3 regions of the Rahnella aquatilis CIP 78.65 genome follow, and region 2 is predicted to be linked to each of the others. Evidence: predicted binding sites of a transcription regulator. Region 2 holds the regulator's gene; each other region holds the start of a gene.
The links. The regulator CRP, encoded in region 2, controls carbon source genes, mostly activating them, when cyclic AMP is high. The targets are predictions, from matches to a motif close to ATGTGANNNNNNTCACAT.

Region 1 (5,518 bases), 500 kb from region 2:
AGCATTCGTTAATCGGAAATATAATTCTGCAAATTCATAACATTAAAAAAATTTATTAAAACGTCGACTGATCAACTGATGAATGTCAGGCGGCGTGCTGTTTCGTAATGATCAACCCAATACTGATTATCCAGTGATGAAATAGTAACGCCTTCAATTTTCGAGGCATGAATGAACTGATGATCCCCGACATACACGCCGACATGACGATCGCCCGGCGACGTTTTGAAAAACACTAAATCTCCCGGTTTCAGGTTATTTTTACTCACCTTTCTGCCGTTCCTGATTTGCTGAAAGGTGGTTCTTGGCAGACGTGTTTGCAGAGAATCCCTGAAGAGATGCTGCATCAGCGCCGAGCAATCGACGCCTTTGTGTGTGGTTCCGCCCCAGCGGTAATGTGTCCCTTTCCAGCGTGGATATTCAGCCAGCAGGGCGCTTTTAATATTTTCTGAGTTGCCCGCATTGACCGCAGTCACGGGGGATCCTTTTTCATTAAAAAGTTCGCCATGAAAAAATTTATAGCTGTCCATAGACTCAAATTCTTTTGGCATATCAAAAGCAAAGGACTGGATGCTAAACAAACCGGTAACGAGAAGTAGTAAAGCAGAAACAAGCGATTTAATACGGAACATGCGTGGATTCTTTGGTCAAAAAATAGTGCTCTTCCTTACGTGGGAACCTGCTCACGGGGCGGGTGACTCGTCTCTGAGTGCGCAAATAATAACCGCTGAACAATAAATAAGCAGGTTGAATTGAGTCCAAAATTGGACTGGGGATTTTTTCTCAGGACCCCCCCCCCTCAGGCTGAAGGGGTGGGTGAAGATGTTATGAGAAGAACTTCGCCAGAACAAACAGACCGACAGAAACGTTGATGGCACCGCCGATACGGGTAGCGATTTGCGCGAAAGGCATCAGCGTCATGCGGTTGCCGGATGTCAGAATCGCCACGTCGCCAGTGCCGCCCTGCCCGCTCTGGCAGCAGGAGACAATCGCCACATCGATAGGGTGCATACCAATTTTCTTACCCACATAAAAACCGGTGCCCACCAGCGCCATCACCGTGGTCACAATGACCAGCAGGTTCTGAAGGGTGAAAGCGTTGATCAGTTCCTGCCACGGCGTGATCGCTACACCCACCGCGAACAACACCGGATAAGTTACCGCCGTACGGAAGAATTTATACACCGTCATTGAACCGTGCTGGATGGTCGGCGAGACGCCGTTCGCCAGTTTCACCAGTACCGCCGCAAACAGCATGCCGACCGGCGCCGGCAGGCCGATCCATTTCTGACCCAGCATGCCGACCATGTACAGCAGGATCGCCAGCAGTGCCCCACAGGCCAGCGCGTTGACGCCCGGATTGCCCTCAAATTCATCGGTGCCACTGCCCATCTGGCCTTTTTTCGACGGCATGAGCTGGCCTTCGCCCGTCAGATGTGGATAACGTTTTCCAAGCTGGTTCAGTACGCCCGCCAGCACGATAGCCGTCAGACCGCCAAGCATCACAATCGGCAGAATGCGCCCAAGCGCCACGCCCTGCTCCATATGCAGAATGGTCGCGTAACCCATCGACAGCGGGATCGCACCTTCCCCTACACCGCCAGCCATGATCGGCAGGATCAGGAAGAAGAAGGTTTGCATTGGCGGTAAACCTAACACAGTGCCCATCGCCATACCGGCAATCATGCCGACCACTTCCCCGCACAGCATCGGTACGAAAATACGCATAAAGCCCTGGATCAGCACCTGACGGTTCATGCTCATAATGCTGCCGACAATAATGCAGCAGATATAAAGGTAGAGAATATTGGTGGATTTATAGAATTTGACTGTGGAATCAACAACAACATCCGGCAGCAGGCCGTAATGCACCATCGCCGAAGGAATAAAAGTGGCACAAATCGCCGCGGCCCCCAGTTTACCCACCACCGGTAAGCGTTTCCCGAATTCACCGCAGGCAAAACCAAAGAAGGCCAGCGTGGCGACCATCACCACGATATCACCCGGCAACTTGCCGTTCAGGCAGTCAAGCAGGATCAGCACCCCCGCCAGCAGGAAAAAGGGCAGCGGGATAATACCTATCTTGTAGTTATCCAGAATGTGCCACCATTTTTGTCTGGCTGAAAGGCCGGAGGTTTTCGTTTCTTTGACAGCGATGTAGGAATCGTCGGTTGTGCTCATGACATTGCCTCTTTTTTCTGAATACTTTTCTTATTGAGGGTCTGAGCATATGAAAACAGCCGGTCAGCCGGATGTGAGGTTGTTCAAATTAAAATCGCAGGGATAAAGGTTGTTATGGTGTTTATGGTGTTAATGCACCCTGATTTATAAGGATTATAAGATTAGTAGTAAATACCGCTATTAACCCTGTTATTACTGTGTGAAATAATCATTATTTTAATCTTCTGTTCACAACTCCGATTCTCTGCGATTACGACTCACATTTCGCCGTGATAGGCTTATTGAATGTCTATCTCAGGTTCGCCTTGCAGCAGGTCGTATGAAATTCAGATTACCTTTTCAGGTAAAACTATTTTTATCTCTGGTGGTATTTTCCTGCGTGTTGCTGGCACTGCTCGGGGCTATTTTATTTCATATTATCGACCGCCAGTTGCATCATGATCTCGGTCAGCGAGCGCGGGTTCAGGCCAGCGAGATCGCGCTGATGCCGGGGCTGGCGCAGAAAGTTAAGACGCGGGATATCCCCGGTATCGCACAACTTATCCAGCCATTACGCGATAAAAGTGACGCCAGTTATATCGTTATCGGCGATACCCGCGAGCTGCATCTTTATCATTCCGAATCGCCGGAGCGCATAGACCTGCCGATGATTGGCGGTGATAACGCCGGTGTGCTGGCCGGTAAAACCATTATTTCTGTGCGTCAGGGCGGCATTGGCGTTTCCTTGCGCAGCAAAGCCCCGATTCTGGATGCGAATAATCAGGTGATCGGTATTGTCTCGGTCGGTTATCTCACGTCTTACATCGATAATATTAATGGCCGCCGTCTGGCGCAGGCCGGTTTATACGGTTTGCTGCTTTTATTACTGCTGTTTATTTTTTCATGGATGTTTACCCGCAACGTTAAAAAACAGATGTTCTGGCTGGAGCCCAAAGCTATCGCCCTGCTGGTTCGCCAGCAAAAAGCGTTGCTGGAAGCCATGTATGAGGGCGTATTTGCTGTTAACGCTGAAAAACAGCTGATTTTGATTAACCGTGCCGCACGCGAGTTACTGGATATCCGCCAGCCCGAAAACGAATTGCTGGGGAAACCGCTGGCGGAGGTACTGCATACGCCACCCGCATTTTTTACGCAAAGCGGGGTCAGTGAAAATAACAGCCAGCATGATCAGATTACGGTACTTAATCAGCGCCAGGTGATCGTCAATCGTGTGCCAATCGAACTTGAACCCGGTGCAGAAAGTGGCTGGGTATTCAGTTTCCGCGATAAAAACGACATTAATACACTGAGCAGCCAGCTGAGTCAGGTGAAACGCTACGCCGATAATCTGCGCATCATGCGCCATGAACAACTGAACTGGACCGCTACGCTGGCAGGCTTGCTGCAAATGCAGCGTTACGACGACGCCATGCACTATATTCAGGCACAGTCGCAAGGCGCGCAGGCGGTACTGGATTTCGTCTCGGCGCGCTTTACCTCGCCGGCGCTGTGCGGCCTGCTGCTGGGAAAATACGTCAGCGCGCGCGAAAAAGGTGTCGGGCTGAGTTTCGACCCCGCTTGTCAGCTAACCCGCATTCCGGCGACCATCAGTGAAACCGAACTGATGTCAGTGATGGGTAATTTGCTGGATAACGCCGTGGATGCCACGCTGAAAGCACTGACGCCACCGGCACCGGTCGAATTGTATATTTCCGACAGGAACCGTGAGCTGCTGATTGAAGTCGCCGATCAGGGCAGCGGTGTGGAAGACGAACTTAAGCCGCACCTGTTTGAACAAGGCGTCACCAGCAAGCCTTCCAGCGGGCAGGACGCCACAGGCGCAGAACACGGTATCGGCCTGTATCTGGTGGCCGGTTATGTCCGTCAGGCGGGTGGCAGCATCGAAATCTCAGACAACACGCCGCAAGGTACGATATTTTCAGTCTTTATCCCGTACCCGGCGGAAGCCTCAACAGGACAGAACCATGAATAACAGCAGCGCACTCGATGTCGTGATTGTGGAAGATGAGCCGCATCTGGCCGGTCTGCATCGTGACTTTATCGAGCAAAATTTCAATCTGCGCGTGGTCGGTATTGCGGCCACGCTGGAACAGGCGCGTTCCCTGCTGCGGCAGCATCAGCCACGGCTGATCTTGCTGGATAACTATTTGCCCGACGGTCAGGGGGTCGATTTGATCGACAGCCCGTTGCTGAAAAGCGTCGATTGCTCGGTGATTTTCATTACCGCCGCCAGCGATATGCAAACCTGTAGTCAGGCGATGCGCAGTGGCGCATTCGATTACATTATCAAGCCGGTGTCATTCCATCGTCTGCGCAGTTCGCTTGAACGCTTTATGCAACTGGTGCAAACCCTGCGTAATGTCAAAGTGGTTGATCAACGGGCGCTGGATAAACTGTTCAATCTGCCCGCTACCGATGCGCCGTCAGCGCCTTCCGCCAAAGGCATTGAGCCGAATACACTGGAACTGGTTCAGCGTGCTTTTACCGCCAGACCTGACGTCAGCTGGTCGGTCGAACAGGTGGTGGAAGAAGTTGGGATCAGCAAAACGACAGGTCGCCGTTATCTCGAATACTGTGTGGAAATTGGCTTTATCGCCGTGGAGATGCAGTACGGAAATATCGGACATCCGAGGCGCCTGTATCGAAAAATAGCCGATGACGGCAAACCATCTTCCTGATGCCGAATTCTGGCTGTTTCACTGGACGAATTTCACACTCTCTGCCGGTGTCATCACCGGCGAATTTCCGGCTTCCCCTGCCGGTTCAGACTATTATTTCACTGTGCATTCATCTTTCAGACAACCGGTAAATTCACGGCTTTCACATAAATCTGAAATCTCTATTTACACCTGTCAACACGCCGTGAGGGTTACGCATTAATTTCATTTAAATCACGCAATTATTACACCCCAAAATTTCGCTCAAACAAAAGTCATTAATTTCAATTAAATCATATAATTAATTATATTTACAGCGCATATTTCCGCCGGGGAATTAGGTAAAAACCTCAAACGAAGACACGCGGTAATTTGTCATTAATTGTCAACGCATGCTGAATGAAATTAACCACCGAAAATACAGATAAATACGTAACCGGAAAACCAACCATGAATATTCTCCGGAAACATTGAGACTTGTCTCAGAATTTCGATGTGTTAGGGTATAACGCGTTCACTATTTGGTAACAGGCAAAACCCTATACGGTCCAACACAAAAATTAGACATCGAGCCGATACGGCTATTTATATCCAAGGAATGCATATTGCATGGCAATTAAAATCGAAGTAAAGAACCTTTATAAGGTATTTGGCGAAAACCCGGATCGCGCTTTCAAGAT
Region 2 (5,518 bases):
GGCGTGACCGGTACCGAATCCCTTTCTAACGCCGTGAATCTGCTGCCGCTGGGTGAAGTGGACTGGGTTTTTGTTCATGCGCCCTTTCATCCGTTGCAGCACATCACTGGCATGCTGGAAGAAGCGGTATTGCGTCAGTACATTGCCATCAATGTGGAAGACACCTCGCGCCATCTGAACAAGCGGGTGGCCTGGTTGCTGACCGGGCAACGGCAGATCATCGTGGCAGATGTGGCGACTAAACTGGCCTGTCACCTGAAGGGAATGGGTATCGGTTTTCTGCCGCGCCATCTGTGCCAGCCGTATCTCGACAGCGGCGAGCTGATCGCCCGGCAAATCCGCTATCCGCGCGCCCCTTCCCCGCTCAGTCTGGCGTGGAAAAAGGAGTACACAGGCAAGGCGCTGCATGACATTGTTTCTCTGTTCCACCAGAAAGACCCGCTGATCCAACCGTTGCTGGCGGGTTTAGAATAGTGATGCCCTCTTTGGCTTCGCGAATAAATATGGTAACAATAGGCTTAATTATGCGCAGCCTTGACGCCAGATCTTCGACCACAGAAAAGACCGCGTCTCGCCTGCCTGCATCACCTTTATGGAGAACAGCGCATTATGTCAGCCAAACATCCTGTTATTGCCGTGACCGGTTCGAGCGGTGCCGGCACCACAACCACCAGCGTGGCATTTCGTAAAATATTTCAGCAGCTTGGTTTGCGCGCGGCGGAACTGGAAGGCGACAGTTTTCATCATTTCACTCGTCCTGAAATGGATGCGGCAATACGCAAAGCGCGCGATCTCGGCCGTCATATCAGCTATTTCGGACCGGAAGCCAATGACTTTGGTTTACTGGAAAAAAGCTTTATCGAATACGGAGAAACCGGCACGGGTCGTTCACGTAAGTATCTGCATACTTATGACGAAGCCGTTCCCTACAATCAGGTGCCGGGTACCTTTACGCCGTGGCAGGCATTGCCGGAACCGACAGACATTTTGTTCTATGAAGGTCTGCATGGCGGCGTAGTGGCAGACAAAATTGACGTCGCCGCACAGGTCGATTTGCTGGTCGGCGTAGTGCCCATCGTTAACCTGGAGTGGATCCAGAAACTGGTGCGCGATACCGGCGAGCGCGGGCATTCCCGTGAAGCGGTGATGGATTCCGTCGTGCGTTCGATGGATGACTACATCAGCTATATTACGCCGCAGTTTTCCCGCACGCACATCAACTTCCAGCGCGTGCCAACTATCGACACTTCAAACCCGTTCGCAGCAAAAGCCATTCCGTCGCTGGATGAAAGCTTTGTGGTGATCCACTTCCAGGGGCTGGACGACATCGATTTCCCGTATCTGCTGGCGATGTTACAGGGGTCGTTTATCTCGCACATCAAAACGCTGGTGGTGCCGGGCGGCAAAATGGGGCTGGCGATGGAGCTGATCATGGCGCCGCTGGTGCAACGCCTGATGGAAGGCAAGAAGATCGAGTAAACTTTATTCGGCTGCAATCACTTCAAAGCTGTGGGTGATGGTGGCCGCTTTACCCAGCATCAGAGACACAGAACAGTATTTTTCGGCAGACAGGCTGACCGCACGTTCGACAATCTTATCGGTCAGGTCCTTCCCGGTGACGATAAAATGCAGATTAATGTGCGTGAACAGGCGCGGCGCTTCTTCGCGGCGTTGTGAGGTCAGCTTCACTTCACAATCACGCACGTCATTACGGCCTTTTTGTAAAATTGATACCACATCGATTGCGCTGCAACCGCCTGCGGACATCAGTAACATTTCCATCGGGCTTGGGGCTTTATCACCCGCATTGCCATCCATTGAAATCTGATGACCCGATGCAGACTCACCTAAAAATGTCAGCCCTTCAACCCATTTGACACGTGCATGCATGAACTATTCTCCCGGTGAATAAACTTATCGAAATCTGCTCTCAGAGTACCCTTTCACCTAAAATCTGGCAACGTAACCCGATCGCCATCATGCTGAAGCGAGACAACAGAAGACAGCATCTCAAACCTGTGCTACAAACAAAGCCGAAACATACTTTCCAGTAAATTGCGGTGACGGTTTTTGCGGTTTAAGAACAGAACCCACGGTGATAACAGCAATAAACAGGCTGTTGCACTCCGACATCCGCTTGCAGCATTTCTGGGGAGTTATATGCTGAAAGGGCGCTTTGGATTTTGAAGTGCCGTACAGGGAACTCTGAGCCCTGTGATTTTGGGCAGCGATAACAACAGAGGATAATAGCAAATGGTTCTCGGCAAGCCACAAACAGACCCGACTCTTGAATGGTTCCTGTCTCACTGTCATATACATAAGTATCCTTCTAAAAGTACGCTGATTCACCAGGGTGAAAAAGCCGAAACGCTTTACTACATCGTGAAAGGGTCAGTTGCTGTCCTGATTAAAGATGAAGAAGGCAAGGAAATGATACTGTCCTACCTTAACCAAGGTGACTTCATCGGCGAGCTGGGACTCTTCGAAGAAGGTCAGGAACGCAGTGCCTGGGTACGTGCTAAAACTGCCTGTGAAGTGGCTGAAATTTCTTATAAAAAATTCCGCCAGCTGATTCAGGTTAACCCGGATATTCTGATGCGCCTCTCCGCGCAGATGGCCAACCGTCTGCAAGTGACGTCAGAGAAAGTCGGCAACCTTGCCTTCCTCGACGTAACCGGTCGTATCGCTCAAACCTTGCTTAATCTGGCTAAACAGCCTGATGCAATGACCCATCCGGACGGGATGCAAATCAAGATTACCCGTCAGGAAATTGGCCAAATCGTCGGTTGTTCACGTGAAACAGTCGGACGAATCCTCAAAATGCTGGAAGATCAGAGTCTGATCTCCGCACACGGTAAAACGATTGTCGTTTACGGCACACGTTAATCCCTCAAAAATTGGCGCGGCAGAACACTGTCGCGCCTTTTTTATGGGCTAAGCTTTACCCATGACGCTATGGCGAAGACTGTTTTACCATCCTGAAGTGAACTACGCGCTGCGCCAGACGCTGGTGTTGTGCCTGCCTGTCAGCATTTGCTGGTTGTTCGGCAATCTGCAAATGGGGCTGCTGTTTTCTCTCTGTCCGGCCTGTTGCAACATCGCCGGTCTGGATACTCCGCACAAACGCTTTTTCAAACGCCTGCTCGTCGGCGGTTCACTCTTTGCCGTGAGCAGTATTCTGCTGCAACTGATGCTGGAAAACTGGCACGTTCCGCTGCCGCTCATTATGCTGTCGCTGGCGTTACTGCTCGGTGTCACCGGTGAAATCAGCCCGCTGCATGCGCGTCTGTTACCCGGCGCGCTGGTGGCAACTATCTTCACGCTGAGCATGGTGGGCGTGCGCCCGATGTGGCAGGCCCCGGTGCTGTTCGCTGCCGGCACCGCCTGGTACGGATTGTTTAACTGGGCGTGGTTTCGTATTTCGAAAGAACAACCGATGCGCGAAACGCTCAGCCAGCTCTATCTGCAACTCGCGGATTATTTCGAAGCCAAGTACAGCCTGCTGACGCAACATACCGATCCCGAAACCGCTTTGCCGCCGTTGCTGACCCGCCAGCAGCAGGTTATCGACCTGATTGCCCTGCTTTATCAGCAACTGCACATGTTGCCCCAGCACGGACATCATCATCACCATAAGCGGCTGTTTCAGCGTTTTCAGGTCGCACTCGATTTGCAGGAGCACATTACCGTCAGCCTCCATCAGCCGGAGGAAGTACAGAAACTGGTCGAGGAAAGCCATGCCGAAGCGGTTATCCGTCGCAATGCGCAGGTGATTTCCGCCCGTCTGCGGGTGATTGCCGACGATATCCTTTATCATCGCTTATCCGAGCGCTTTACGATGGCCAATGAGCTGACCGCGCTGGAGAAAATCGCCGCGCGTAACCCGGACAATCCGGTCGGCCAGTTTTGTTATTACCATTTCAGCCGTATCGCGCGTCTGCTGCGCACCCAGCGCCCGTTGTACCGGCGCGATCTGATGAACACTCAGCCGCGTCTGCCCTTCTGGCCTGCGCTGAAAAGTTATCTCTCATTCAAATCCGTGGCCCTGCGCAATGCCGCGCGTCTGGGCATTATTCTGGCGATTGGCAGCAGTCTGGGGCTGTTTTTCAATCTGCCCAAACCGTACTGGATTTTGCTGACTATTATGCTGGTCAGCCAGAACGGCTATAACGCCACGCGCGTGCGGATCCAGCACCGTGCGCTGGGCACATTGGCCGGATTACTGATTGCCTCAGGGTTGTTAAAACTGGAGTTGCCGGAAGGCACCACGTTGCTGTACATGCTGCTGATCACGCTGTTGTCCTATACGGTTTTACGCAAAAACTACGGGCTGGCGATGGTCGGCATGACGGTGACGGCAGTGTATACCCTGCAGTTGCTGGCGATGAATGGCGTGCATTTTCTGGTACCGCGGCTGGTGGATACGCTGATCGGCTGCGCACTGGCATTCGGTGGCACTATCTGGCTGTGGCCACAATGGCAAAGCGGTTTGCTGCGCCAGAATGCGCACCAGGCGCTGGAAACCTATCAGAACGCTATCCGCCTGCTGCTTGAGGAAAATCCCGACACCGCCAGGCTGGCGTACACCCGTATGCAGGTCAATCAGGCACACAATAAGCTGTTTACCTCGCTCAACCAGGCGATGCAGGAACCGGGGTTTAACTCGCATTATCTGGCGGACATGCGTTTATGGGTGACGCACAGCCAGTTTGTGGTCGAGCATATCAACGCGATGACGATCCTTGCCCGCGAGCATTACATGCTGCCGGAAAAACTGGCGACGGAATATTTACAGACCTGCGAAATCGCGCTGCAAAGCTGTCAGCAACGGCTGCTCTACGACGGGCCGGGCAGCGAGAACAATCTGTTTAATGCACCGGAACTTCACCCCGATATGCCGCTGACCGAAATGGAACGCCATCTGCGGCGCGTGATTTCGCATCTCAGCGTGATGCATACCATTTCGTCACTGGCGTGGAAGCAGAGGCCACATCATGGTATCTGGCTGACGCGGCGGGCGTGAACGTGAAGGGGATTGCCCTTTAAATCTCCGAATTAAAAATTGGCCGGAGCTATTTCGGTTTCTCAAGTGCGGATGCCGCGCACTGACGGCTTAAAACGGATTGAGAAAGTTTCGGTTTCTCAAGTACGGGGATCACTTAACGCGCAGCGCCGAAACCGCCCAAAATGGGAAAGTGCTTTTCCCCTTTTGGATTTCCCCTCGCTTTTTCAACACGCGCTCCGCTCGCTGGCTATGTTTCAGCAACCGCAGCGACAGGCTGGAAATCTTGCCGCGTTGCGGTTCCCTCTCTCGGTCCTGAAGCCCTGGGTCTTCAGGCCGCTCCGTTCGGCAAGATTTCTGAATCGCCCGCAGGATCTCAAATTCAACGGCAGATTGTCTTTTATCTTTTAAATAAGTTGATTGGCGTGCTCAAAATTCAGCTGAACGGAGCGGCTTCGAGACCATCGGCTCGAAGACCGAGAGAAGGCAGTGCGAAGCACCTGGATTTGCGCCACA
Region 3 (5,518 bases), 2.3 Mb from region 2:
GGTTTTGATATTCAGCGCATCGATATGTTTACGCGCATTTTTCGCTTCCCAGGCATTGTTGATCAGGCACCCTGCTTTCACCGTTTTGCGACGGGCGCTGATGTTGATGTTGTCGCGCACCGAGTGCACAGGAATAATGCCGTCAGCTTTGCGGTCTTCCGGGCACAACATGATGCCCTGGCGGATCGCGTCTGCCGGTTTACGGATATTCAGTGCCACGCCGTCCAGCCGGACGGTGCCGCCGGTAATACGCGTGCCGCCGAATAATCCTTTCATCAGCTCACTGCGCCCTGCACCCACCAGCCCGAACAGGCCGACGATTTCGCCCTGACGCACCGTCAGGCTCACCGGGGTTCTCACGCCCGGTGCTTTTACCTCATCCAGTTCAAGGCGGATTTCGCCGTGCGGACGTGGCGCGTACCCGTAAATGTCATCAAGATTACGGCCAACCATCGCCTGTACCAGTTTGCTGTTATCCACCTGCGTCATGTCGTCGAAGGTACTAACGTAACGTCCGTCTTTGAAAACGGTGACAGCGTCACTTAATGCAAAAATTTCTTCCATACGGTGCGAGACATACAAAATTACGCGACCTTCAGCCCGTAACTCACGGATAACACGGAACAACTGTTCAATTTCGCGCGCAGAAAGCGAACTGGTAGGCTCGTCGAATGCAATGATTTTGGCATTGCGCGCCAGCGCCTTGGCAATTTCCACCATCTGCCACTGGCCGATGGAGAGATATTTCAGCGGCGTATCCGGGTCGATATCCAGGCCGAGATGTTCAAGCTGAAGTTTGGCTTCGTAGCGCAGCAATTTGCGGTTCACAAAACCGTGTTTGCTCGGCAACTGTCCGAGATAAATGTTCTCTGCCACCGTCATTTCCGGCACCAGATGTAATTCCTGATAAATGATCGCCACACCGGCATCGAGCGCATCCGTGGTATGGCTGAACGCGACCGGCTGGCCTTTGATGTGAATATGGCCCTGGGAAGGCTGATAATTCCCGCTGAGGATCTTCAGCAGCGTGGATTTCCCCGCCCCGTTTTCTCCCATCAGCGCATGAATTTGTCCGGCGTAACAATTGAATGAAATACCGTCCAGCGCTTTCACGCCCGGAAAAGTTTTGCCAATGTCATGGAATTCCAGATACGGCCTGGCCGCATCAAACTCCGTCAGTGACGGTGTCAGCAAAGGCGTCTTATTATCGAAAGATTGCTGAGTCATAGTGGCTACCTGGAAGTTGATTAAGTATGGATGCACGCCGCTGCACAGCAGAAAACAGTTCGTAAAACTTCCTGTCGTCCGCCATGCAGCAGCGTCTCTCCCCTTCATACTTCAAGTCGCAGATGCGTTGGCTACGCTTACTCACCCGAATCACTTACTTATGTAAGCTCATCGGGACTCGCTCACTTGCCGCCTTCCTGCAACTCGAATTATTTAGGGGTATTGCTTGTTTCAACCACATCTGAAGATCACATAAGACCTTTCTTCTTCAACTCTTCTTTGAAGTTATCGCGGGTAATCAGAACAACATCAGTCACTTCAGTAAATTTCGGTGGTTCAACGCCTTTGGTAACCCATTCATTCAGCATCTGGATACTTTTATAACCATGGATATCCGGGCTAGGTAACAGGGAACCGTAGAAACCGGTCTGGGCACTTTTTGACAACTCATTCACCGCATCCACACCGTTGATGCCGATACCGATGACGTTTGCCGCTTTAAAGCCCTGACCTTCTGTTGCACGTACGCCACCCAATACGGTGTTGTCGTTCATGCCGATGATCAGCCAGTTTTTCACTTCAGGATGTTGCACCAGCAGGGAGTTACCGGCATCGAGCGCACCCGGAATGTCGTTGGATTTGGTCGGGACTTTATAGATTTGTTTTTCCGGGAATCCGGCGGCTTTCAGCGCGTCCATTGAACCGGATGTGCGGCGGCGCGCGGTATCCAGCTCATCTGCGGTAATGGCCATGACGCCGGTATCAGCGACTTTCCAGCCACGCTTTTGCATTTCTTTGTACAGTTCCTGCCCCTGACGTTCGCCGATTTTGGTCGCGGCCATCATGACTAACGGCACTTCTTCCATCGGCTTGCCTTTGGCATTCACAAACTGGTCATCTACCTGGATGACTTTCATGTCATAGCTGCGCGCTTTCGCCATGATGGCAGGTCCGAGACGCGGATCCGGCGTACAGATGACAAAACCTTTCGCCCCGTTGGCCGCCAGGCTGTCGATTGCATTCAACGTTTTTTCACCATCCGGCACGGCGATTTTAATGACGTCGAAGTGGAGATCCTTACCGGCTTTATCTGCGAACCGCCATTCAGTCTGGAACCACGGCTCTTCCGGCTGTTTAACCAGGAATCCCAGCTTCGGATTCTCGGCTGCCATAGCTGAATGTGACATAAGGGCAGCTAACCCGACCGCCGCTAATGCCTTAGTGAATTTATGCATGATGTTCTCCGACTTTTATTGTTGTTTTTCACAATCGCAGTCTTACATCGGGTGGTTTACCGCAATCGTGAAAACGTTATCAGTAGCGTAAAGAAACAAAGTGAAAGTGCGGCGAAGTCCGGTTTTATAGAGGATTTACGTCACACTCTCTTGTAAGACGGGTTAAGTTTTAGCGGTAATTTTGCAACGGAATGTAGAGCGCTATCACACGGCGGGAAAACAGCAGGTTTGTGCATAGATATAGCGATTTTAGCCAAACGCTAACATTTGACCAACCTCACAGAAACATCATTGGGAGCAGATTTGTGCATACTTCCAGCTAACGCCTCCTCACTCACTTTTTTGCATCCTCCTACTGTTGTAGCAATTCGATTCGCCGCCGTAATGACTACGGCAAACCTGAAGGAGTGAGAAAGAATGACGCAAGGTGCGATTGCTCTTGGTCTTGATTTTGGCAGCGATTCCGTCCGTGCCCTGGCTGTGGATTGTCAGACCGGTGCCGAGATGGAAACCGATGTGGTTTATTATCCGCGCTGGAACGAAGGTCGCTATTGTGATGCGGCAAAAAATCAGTTCCGCCACCACCCGCTCGACTATATAGAGGCAATGGAACAGGCGATTAAAAATGTTGTGCAACGTCTGGGCAGCGAACGTGCTGCCCGCGTGGTGGGTATCGGTGTTGATTCTACCGGCTCAACCCCCGCTCCTGTCGATCAGGAAGGCAACATTCTGGCACTGAAAGCGGAATTTGCCGAAAACCCGAACGCCATGTTTGTGCTCTGGAAAGATCACACAGCCATAGAAGAAGCCGAGGAGATCAACCGTCTGTGTCGCAGCGGTGATTTCCCCGACTATTCCCGCTATATCGGCGGTGTTTACTCCTCAGAATGGTTCTGGGCAAAAATCCTGCACGTCTCCCGTGAAGATGCTGCGGTTAAACATGCGGCCGCGTCATGGGTCGAATTATGCGACTGGGTGCCCGCCCTGCTTTCCGGTACCACCGCGCCGGACAAAGTGGTGCGCGGTCGTTGCAGCGCCGGACACAAAATGCTCTGGCATCCCTCATGGGGCGGCCTGCCACCAAAAGAGTTCTTTGCCGCTCTCGATCCGCTGCTGGTTGAACACCTGCCGTATCCGTTGTTTACCGACACAGTCACTGCCGAACAGGCTGTTGGCACACTGACACCTGAATGGGCAGAACGCCTTGGCTTACCGGCCAGCGTGGTGCTGTCGGGCGGCGCATTCGACTGCCACATGGGCGCAGTCGGCGCGGGCGCACAACCTTATACACTGGTCAAAGTGATCGGCACCTCCACCTGCGACATTCTGATCGCCGATAAAGAACGCGTCAATGACCGCGCCATTGCCGGGATCTGCGGCCAGGTCGAAGGCAGCGTGGTACCGGGAATGATCGGGATGGAAGCCGGACAATCCGCTTTCGGCGACATGTATGCCTGGTTCAGTCGCCTGCTGAGCTGGCCGCTGATTCAGGCAGCCAAAGCGCATCCGGAAATGGCACCGCAACTGACCAGCCTGCAAAAAAATCTGCTGACCGATCTCACTGCGGCCTGGGCCGCTCATCCGAAACTGGATCACCTGCCGCTGGTGCTCGACTGGTTTAACGGCCGCCGTACACCGTTTGCCAACCAGCGTCTGAAAGGTGTCATTACCGATATCAATCTGGGCACAGAAGCGCCGGAACTGTTCGGCGGCTTTATCGCGGCAACCGCTTTTGGTGCCCGCGCCATCATGGAATGTTTCGAACAACAGGATATTCCGGTGGAAAACGTGCTGACCCTCGGCGGTATCGCGCGTAAATCGCCGGTCATCATGCAGGTTTGCGCCGATGTGATGAACCGTCCGCTGCAAATTGTCGCCTCGGATCAGTGCTGCGCGCTGGGTGCTGCAATTTTTGCCGCCGTCGCGGCCGGGGAGTTCAACGATGTCCCTGCCGCACAGGAAAAAATGGCCTGCAGCATCGAACGTACGCTGACGCCGGATCCGCAACGCGTTGAGCAATATCAGCGCCTGTACGAACGTTATCAGCAATGGTGTGCCACGACTGAACCGCTGTTTGCAGCGAAACCGGCGCATTAACTCGTATTTCATCTATCCGATATTCAGGAGTAATAAATGGACGCGTTTAAACATCTCGAAGTGTGGTTCGCCATTGGCAGTCAGCATCTGTACGGTCCGCAGGCATTACGTCAGGTAAAAGAGAACGCCGAGAAGGTTGTCAATAGCCTGAACAGCGAAGCCGGTTTGCCGATCAAACTGGTGCTCAAACCGCTGGTGACCACGCCGGACGAAATCACCGCGTTGTGCCGCGAAGCCAACTATGACAATGCCTGCGTGGGCATCATCACCTGGCTGCACACCTTCTCGCCGGCCAAAATGTGGATCGCCGGGCTGAGCATTCTGCATAAGCCGCTGATGCAGTTCCATACGCAATTCAACGCCGAAATTCCATGGGAAACCATGGACATGGACTTCATGAACCTGAACCAGACCGCGCACGGTGGCCGTGAATTCGGTTTCATCGGTGCCCGTATGCGCCAGCAACACAGCGTGGTGGCCGGTCACTGGCAGGACGGCGAATCTCACCGCCGTATCGCCCAGTGGATGCGCGTTGCCGCCGCGAAGAACGAAAGCCAGCACCTGAAAGTGGCACGCTTTGGCGATAACATGCGTGAAGTCGCGGTCACTGAAGGCGATAAAGTGGCTGCACAAATCCAGTTCGGTTACAGCATCAGCGCCTACGGCATTGGCGATCTGGTCAGCGTCATCAATGAAGTCAGCAAAGGCGACATCGATACGCTGGTGGAAGAATACGAAGCCACGTATCGCCTGACGGATGCGGTAAAACTCAACGGCGAACGTCGTGAAAACCTGCTGGATGCCGCCAAAATTGAACTCGGCATGACCCGTTTCCTCGAACAGGGTAAATTCGGCGCGTTCACCACTAACTTTGAAGATTTGCACGGCATGAAACAACTGCCGGGGCTGGCCGTTCAGCGTCTGATGCAGAAAGGCTACGGTTTCGGTGGCGAAGGCGA

Region 1: a site for CRP is predicted at 2,253-2,270, ahead of RAHAQ2_RS03835 (2-hydroxycarboxylate transporter family protein). Genes of this name have one in related genera too.
Region 3: a site for CRP is predicted at 2,728-2,745, ahead of RAHAQ2_RS11755 (arabinose ABC transporter substrate-binding protein). Genes of this name have one in related genera too.

What each region holds. Positions count from the first base shown of each region.
Region 1 covers NC_016818.1:835,522-841,039, reverse strand. The annotation lists gene RAHAQ2_RS03840 (NlpC/P60 family protein) at 72-632, opposite strand; gene RAHAQ2_RS03835 (2-hydroxycarboxylate transporter family protein) at 826-2,181, opposite strand; gene RAHAQ2_RS03830 (ATP-binding protein) at 2,501-4,153, shown strand; gene RAHAQ2_RS03825 (response regulator) at 4,146-4,859, shown strand; gene proV (glycine betaine/L-proline ABC transporter ATP-binding protein ProV) at 5,448-5,518, shown strand, end outside.
Region 2 covers NC_016818.1:330,795-336,312, reverse strand. The annotation lists gene allS (HTH-type transcriptional activator AllS) at 1-474, shown strand, start outside; gene RAHAQ2_RS01475 (phosphoribulokinase) at 610-1,479, shown strand; gene RAHAQ2_RS01470 (OsmC family protein) at 1,483-1,890, opposite strand; gene crp (cAMP-activated global transcriptional regulator CRP) at 2,254-2,886, shown strand; gene RAHAQ2_RS01460 (YccS/YhfK family putative transporter) at 2,948-5,023, shown strand.
Region 3 covers NC_016818.1:2,597,191-2,602,708, forward strand. The annotation lists gene araG (L-arabinose ABC transporter ATP-binding protein AraG) at 1-1,227, opposite strand, end outside; gene RAHAQ2_RS11755 (arabinose ABC transporter substrate-binding protein) at 1,476-2,462, opposite strand; gene RAHAQ2_RS11760 (ribulokinase) at 2,880-4,559, shown strand; gene araA (L-arabinose isomerase) at 4,596-5,518, shown strand, end outside.